One region of the Arthrobacter sp. 05T410 genome, then DNA from elsewhere that is predicted to be linked to it. Evidence: riboswitches for the same ligand, from Rfam matches in the RefSeq annotation. Region 1 holds a riboswitch; the other holds the start of a gene.

Region 1 (3,402 bases):
CCGCCGCCGTGAGGGATGCAGAAGGTCTTGTGCAGGTTCAGGTGCGAAACGTCGCCGCCAAACTTGCCCGGCTGGGCCAGCCCGACGAGGGCGTTGAGGTTGGCGCCGTCGACGTAGACCTGGCCGCCGACGGCGTGGATCGCGTCGCAGACCTCGCGGACGTCGGCGTCGTACACCCCGTGGGTGGACGGGTAGGTGATCATGATGCAGGACAGGGCGTCCTTGTTGGCCTCGATCTTCGCCTGAAGATCCGCGTGGTCGATCGTGCCGTCCGAGGCTGTGGCCACGACGACCACCTTCATGCCGGCCAGCACGGCGGAGGCGGCGTTGGTGCCGTGCGCGGAGGCCGGGATCAGGCAGACGTTGCGCTGGGCCTCCCCGCGGGAGTGGTGGTAGCCGCGGATGGCCAGCAGGCCGGCGAGCTCGCCCTGGGAGCCGGCGTTCGGCTGGATGGAGACCTGGTCATAGCCCGTGATTTCGGCGAGGTCAGCTTCGAGGCCGCTGACGAGTTCCCGCCAGCCCTCGGTCTGGGAGTCCGGCGCGAAAGGGTGGATGGAGGCGAACTCTGGCCAGGAGATCGCTTCCATCTCGGCCGTGGCGTTCAGCTTCATGGTGCAGGAGCCCAGCGGGATCATGGTGCGGTCCAGGGCGAGGTCGCGGTCCGAGAGCTTGCGGATGTAGCGCAGCAGCTGGGTTTCGGAGCGGTGCGTGTTGAAGACCGGATGCTGCAGGAAGTCGGAGGTGCGCAGCACCCTCCCGGGCAGCTCGAAGCCCTTGGCCTCCACCACCGGACCGGCGCCAAAGGCGACGACGACCGCGGAGAGGACCTCCGGCGTCGTGGTTTCATCGACGGACACGCTAACTGTGTCCGCGTCGATGAGCCGCAGGTTGATGCCCCGGGCCTCGGCGGCGGCGATGACCTTGGCGGCCTTGCCGGGGACGCGGACCGTGAGGGTGTCGAAGAAGGACTCGCTCGCCAGTTCCCGGCCGGCGATCTTCAGCGTGGCGGCGAGGGCGCGGGTGTTGTTGTGGACGGTCTCGGCGATCGCCTTCAGTCCGTCCGGGCCGTGGTAGACGGCGTAGAACGAGGACACGATGGCCAGCAGTGCCTGCGCGGTGCAGATGTTGGACGTGGCCTTCTCGCGGCGGATGTGCTGCTCGCGGGTCTGCAGGGCCAGGCGGTACGCCGGGACGCCGGCGTTGTCTTTGGAGACGCCGACGATGCGGCCGGGGAGCGTGCGTTCCATGCCCTCGCGCACCGCCATGTACGCGGCGTGCGGGCCGCCGAAGAACAGCGGCACGCCCAGGCGCTGGGTGGAGCCGACGGCGATGTCCGCCCCCTGCTCGCCCGGAGGGGTGATCAGGGTCAGGGCAAGCAGATCCGCCGCCACGGTGACCAGTGCGCCGCGTTCTTTGGCCTCCGCGATCACGCCGGACTGGTCCCACACCCGGCCGGAGACGCCCGGCTGCTGGAGGACGAGACCGTTGATGTCGCCGTCGGGCAGACCGGCGGAGAGGTCAGCGACCTGCACCTCGAAGCCCAGCGCCTCCGCTCGGCCCCTGACGATGGCAATGGTCTGCGGGAGGCAGTCGGCGTCGAGGACGGTCTTGGCCCCGGCAGCGGACTTGTTTTTGTTGGCGCGGCGCATGAGAAGCACGGCCTCGGCAACCGCGGTGGCCTCGTCCAGGAGGGACGCATTGGCGACCGGGAGTGCGGTGAGGTCCTGGACCATGGTCTGGAAGTTCAGCAGCGCCTCGAGGCGTCCCTGGGAGATTTCCGGCTGGTACGGGGTGTAGGCGGTGTACCAGGCGGGGGCTTCGAGGATGTTGCGGCGGATCACCGGCGGGGTGACGGTGTCGTAGTAGCCCTGGCCGATCATCTGCACGGCCGTCTTGTTCTTGGAGGCGAGCTTGCGCAGTTCGGCCAGCACCTGGACTTCGCTGAGGGCGCTGTCCAGGGTGAGGGGCTTTTCCTGGCGGATGGAATCGGGGACCGCGTTGTCAACGAGGCCATCAACGCTGTCGTAGCCGACGGCCTTGAGCATGGTGTCGATGTCGGCCTGGCGGCGGGCGCCGATGTGGCGGTCTGCGAAGGTGGACGGGGACGATTGAACCGTCATGAGAGGAACTCCATAATTCAGGTGGCATCAAGACGCCACGATGATTCGGGTTCCTCCCCGCTCTGTATTGGACCTGAGAGTTTCCGTTTTGCCCTGCTGATAGCAGCGCGCCACTTGCACCGTCGGTGAGCCCGATTGCCCGGACTGCTTTCCAGAGTTGCCTTGCCGCGGCGGTACGTGGGCCTGAGAGATTCCTGGGGAGGATTTGCTCCTACGGCGCCTGCTGAACGTACCGGCAGGACTCTCCCGCCGCAGATCATAAGCTGTGCCACTGGTCGGTGACACAGCTCACAATTTATCCGGTTCCCGGGCAGGATGCAAAATTTATTTCAATTGAGTCGCTGTTCCCTCGGACGACGGCGGGAGCTCTTCGCCGTCGTCCGCTTGCGTGGGTGAGGCGCATGAGGGCCGTGACGTTGATCCGGAACACGCGGTCCCAGAGGTCGTCGTCCACCTCGTGGATCGGACCCAGGAGGTTAATCCATTCGGTGCATTATTCTGGACGGGATACCTTACTTTCTCGTGCGCGCCCCTCCCAGAGCGCCCATATGCAAGGAGCCTCCGTGAGCCTTCCGGATCAAGCGACGGAACAGGCAGCTCCCAGCCGACCACCAAGCCGGACTCCCGCCGGGGATGCCGCTTGGGGGTGGCTGATCGGGATCCTGGCAGGATTGCTCGGCTTGGGCCCTTGGCTGGTATCCGGCGCACAGCTCCCGTTGCAGAACTTGTGGGGCGCAGAGGTCATTCCAGACCAGATGCCTGTGTCGTTACTGCCGCTAAGCCAGTACGAACTCACCACGATCGTGGCCCTCCTCACCGTAGGAGGTGCAGCGGCCGGACTCGCGGTGCGCATCTGGTCTCCTGCCCGACGGCGGCTGGTGGCGTGGTGCGCGGCAGCCGGCGTTCTTGTGGTTCAGTTCACGGCGGCCGCCCAGTCCTTTACAGTGCTCGACGGCGGCTTGACGGGCGGAACAACGGCGAGCCTCTACTTCGCCGGGTTACTCGCGGGCGTGACCGCCTCGCTCGCTGCGGCCCTCGTGGCGCACCTGATGCTCTGCTCAAGGTCACGGAGCCTGACGGCATTGGGCGCCGGACTCATGGCGGTGCCGTTCGCGTCGTGGACGGTGGAGTGGGTTGTCGGCTTTGTTGGGCACATCAACGTCCCCGTCGCAGTGCCGTCAATCGCTCACTGGATTCCCGCCATCCTCGTTGGATGCGCCCTGGCATGGTGCGGCCTTCGTCCTGCGCGGCGGACCGCGGTGTGGGTCGTGAATCTTGCCCT
Region 2 (3,402 bases), on a different contig from region 1:
AGGCGAACTCGGGCCACGAGATGGCCTCCATCTCGGCGGTGGCGTTCAGCTTCATGGTGCAGGAGCCCAGCGGGATCATGGTCCGGTCCAGGGCAAGGTCGCGGTCCGAGAGGCGGCGGATGTAGCGCAGCAGCTGGGTCTCGGAACGGTGCGTGTTGAACACCGGGTGCTGCAGGTAGTCGGAGGTGCGCTCGACGGCGGGGTCCAGGCCGAACGCAGTGTCCGTGCCTGCAGCCGCGGCAGTCACGGACGCGCCGAATGCGGCAATGACGTCGGCGACGACGGCCACCGTCGTGGCCTCGTCGGCGGAGATGCCGACGGTGTCGGCGTCGATGGCGCGCAGGTTGACGCCCTTGGCGTCGGCTGCCGCGATGATCTCAGCTGCCCGGCCCGGCACGGAGACGGTGATGGTGTCGAAGAAAGAGGTGTGCAGCACGTCCAGACCGGCGGCCTTCAGGGAGGCGGCGATGGTCTTCGCGTGGACGTGTACCGCCTGGGCGATTGCCTTCAGCCCGTCCGGGCCGTGGTAGACGGCGTAGAAGGAAGCCACGATGGCCAGCAGGGCCTGGGCGGTGCAGATGTTGGAGGTGGCCTTCTCGCGGCGGATATGCTGCTCGCGGGTCTGCAGGGCCAGGCGGTAGGCGGGAACGCCGGCGTTGTCCTTGGAGACACCCACGAGGCGGCCGGGCATGGAGCGCTCGAGCCCCTTCTGGACGGCCATGTAGGCGGCGTGCGGTCCGCCGAAGAACAGCGGCACGCCGAAGCGCTGGGCGGATCCGACGGCGATGTCAGCGCCCTGCTCGCCCGGGGACGTGATCAGGGTCAGGGAGAGGAGATCTGCCGCGACGGTGACGAGGGCGCCGCGTTCCTTGGCGTCGGCGATCACGGCGGTGTGGTCGAACACGCGGCCGGAGACGCCCGGCTGCTGCAGGACGACGCCGTTGATGACCCCGTCGGGCAGGCCCTTGGAGAGGTCGGCGACCTCGACCTCGAAGCCGAGGGCCTCGGCACGGCCCTTGACGATCGCGATGGTCTGGGGAAGGCAGTCGGCGTCGAGGACGGTCTTGCCGTCGTGCGCCGTCTTGTTCTTATTCGCGCGGCGCATCATCAGCACGGCCTCGGCCACGGCGGTGGCTTCATCCAGCAGGGAGGCGTTGGCGATCGGCAGGCCGACGAGGTCCTGGACCATGGTCTGGAAGTTCAGCAGCGCCTCAAGCCGGCCCTGCGAGATCTCCGGCTGGTAGGGCGTGTACGCGGTGTACCAGGCCGGGGCTTCGAGGATGTTGCGGCGGATCACCGGCGGGGTGAGCGTGTCGTAGTAGCCCTGCCCGATCATCTGCACGGCGGTCTTGTTCTTCGACGCCAGCTTGCGCAGCTCGGCGAGGACTTCGACCTCGCTCAGGGCCGCGGCGAGCGCGAGGTCGGCGTCCTGGCGGATGTCCTTCGGAACGGCGGTGTCCACCAGGGCGTCGACGGTGTCGTAGCCGACAGCCTTCAGCATGGCGTCGACGTCGGCCTGGCGGCGCGCGCCGATATGCCGGTCAACGAAGGACGTGGAGGCTGGGGTAACAGTCACAAGGAACTCCATAACTCAGGCGGCGCAGGGTACGCCACATTGATTCGGGTTCCTCCCCGCTCTGTATTGGACCTGAGAGTTTCCGCGCAGCCCGCGTTTCAGGGCTCCGCTTGCACCGTCGGTGAGCACAGCATGTCCGGGACACGCCTGCTACTTTCCAGAGATGCCTTGCCGCGGCGGTACATGGGCCTGAGAGATTCCTGGGGAGGGTTTGCTCCTACGGCGCCTGCTTGTACCTACTTGCAGGACTCTCCCGCCGCAGATCAAAGGCGTATTTAATTAGGCGTTCAATCGGGGGTGACTACAGTCACAGCTCTCATTGTCCTATGCCGGGCGCGCGTCCGCAAACTCCCTCCCGGCGGCGGACCCAGGTTACGGGCCACGAGCCACCCGGTGGCGAATCCGGCGGCGCGAATTCGCCGGAAACGCCCGGAGTCGCCGCAACTTTCCGGCGTACTCGAACGCTTCCGGCGAATTCGGCGGGGAGTAGGGGGTCGGCGGGGAGTAGGGGGTCGGAGGGGGTGGGTGTGGGCTTCAGCCGCGCAGGCGCTCGACGGCGGCCAGGAGGCTCTGGACGTCCGCCTCGACTTCCGGCGGCGGCCCGCCGGGACCCCGCGCCAGCATGGCGTTGAAGTACAGCCCGTCCCCCATGCACAGGACGGCCTTCGCCATGGCGGGCCCGACGTCGGCCGCCAGCAGTTCCAGCCAGCTCGCCTGGCCGGCGGCGAAGCGGCGGAGCGTTTCCCCGTGCGCCACCTCGGCGAGCCGCGTGGCCGCCACGAAGACCCGGTCCATGGGCGTGTCCGCCCACACCGAGGACTTGATGAAGTACGCCGCCGCCCCTTCCGGGGCTGCCGCCATGGCCGCAACATCGGCAGCCAGGAGCCGGTCCAGCCGTTCCAGCAGGACCGCGATCATGGCCTCTTTGGTCGGAAAATGGTAGAGCAGGCCGCCCTTGGAGACGCCGGCCCGGCGCGCGACGGCGTCCAGCGTCGCGGCGCGTTCACCGACTTCGATGAGCAGGGATTCGAAGGCATCGAGGACGGCCTCGCGGGCGACGGGTTTCCTGGGCATGCCTCCCATCATGCCTGTCCGCGCGCGCATTTCTTAACTGTACCGTCCAGACGGTACAGTTATCCTTATGAGCATTCCATCGATCACCGTAGCCACCAGCACTCCTGCGGCCACCGGGCCCCGGGCACCGTGGCGTGACTGGGTGGCGCTGGCCCTGCTGATGTTCCCCGTCCTGCTCGTGGCCGTGGACAACACCGCGCTCACGTTCGCCCTGCCGGCCATCGCCAGCAGCCTGACCGCCTCCGGCGTCGAACTGCTCTGGATCGTCGATGCCTATCCCCTGGTCCTGGCCGGACTCCTGGTCGCGATGGGTTCCCTGGGCGACAGGATCGGCCGGCGCCGGCTGCTGTTCGTGGGCAGCGCGGGCTTTGCCGCGGTGTCGGCCGTGACGGCGTTCGCGCCGAGTGCGGAATGGCTGATCGCCGGCCGCGCCGGGCTTGGCCTTTTCGGCGCCATGCTGATGCCGTCCACGCTGTCGCTGATCCGGAACATCTTTCCGCAGCCCAACCGGCGCAGGCTGGCGGTGGCGGTCTGGGCCGCCGGCTTCTCCGGCGGCGCCGCCCTCGGCCCGATTGTCGGCGGCTGGCTGGTGGAACACTTCTGGTGGGGCGCCGTCCTGCTGGTCGCGGTGCCGATCATCCTGCCGCTGCTGCTGCTCGGGCCGGCCCTGATCCCGGAATCCCGCGATCCGAAGCCGGGCCGGGTGGACGTGCCCAGCATTGCCCTGTCCCTGCTGGTCATGGTGCCGGTGG

What was found. Region 1 has a riboswitch for glycine ahead of gcvP (aminomethyl-transferring glycine dehydrogenase). Riboswitches for the same ligand answer to the same signal wherever they lie in the genome.
Region 2: it holds a riboswitch for glycine, as region 1 does, so the genes downstream of both, gcvP (aminomethyl-transferring glycine dehydrogenase) here and gcvP (aminomethyl-transferring glycine dehydrogenase) in region 1, are expected to answer to the same signal.

The regions. Positions count from the first base shown of each region.
Region 1 is NZ_JBFTLP010000030.1:34,015-37,416, reverse strand. Features, by position in the region: gene gcvP (aminomethyl-transferring glycine dehydrogenase) at 1-2,120, opposite strand, end outside; glycine riboswitch at 2,173-2,280, opposite strand; glycine riboswitch at 2,282-2,379, opposite strand; gene AC1DFR_RS21010 (hypothetical protein) at 2,684-3,402, shown strand, end outside.
Region 2 is NZ_JBFTLP010000016.1:4,250-7,651, forward strand. Features, by position in the region: gene gcvP (aminomethyl-transferring glycine dehydrogenase) at 1-1,588, opposite strand, end outside; glycine riboswitch at 1,628-1,742, opposite strand; glycine riboswitch at 1,744-1,842, opposite strand; gene AC1DFR_RS16730 (TetR/AcrR family transcriptional regulator) at 2,111-2,650, opposite strand; gene AC1DFR_RS16735 (MFS transporter) at 2,718-3,402, shown strand, end outside.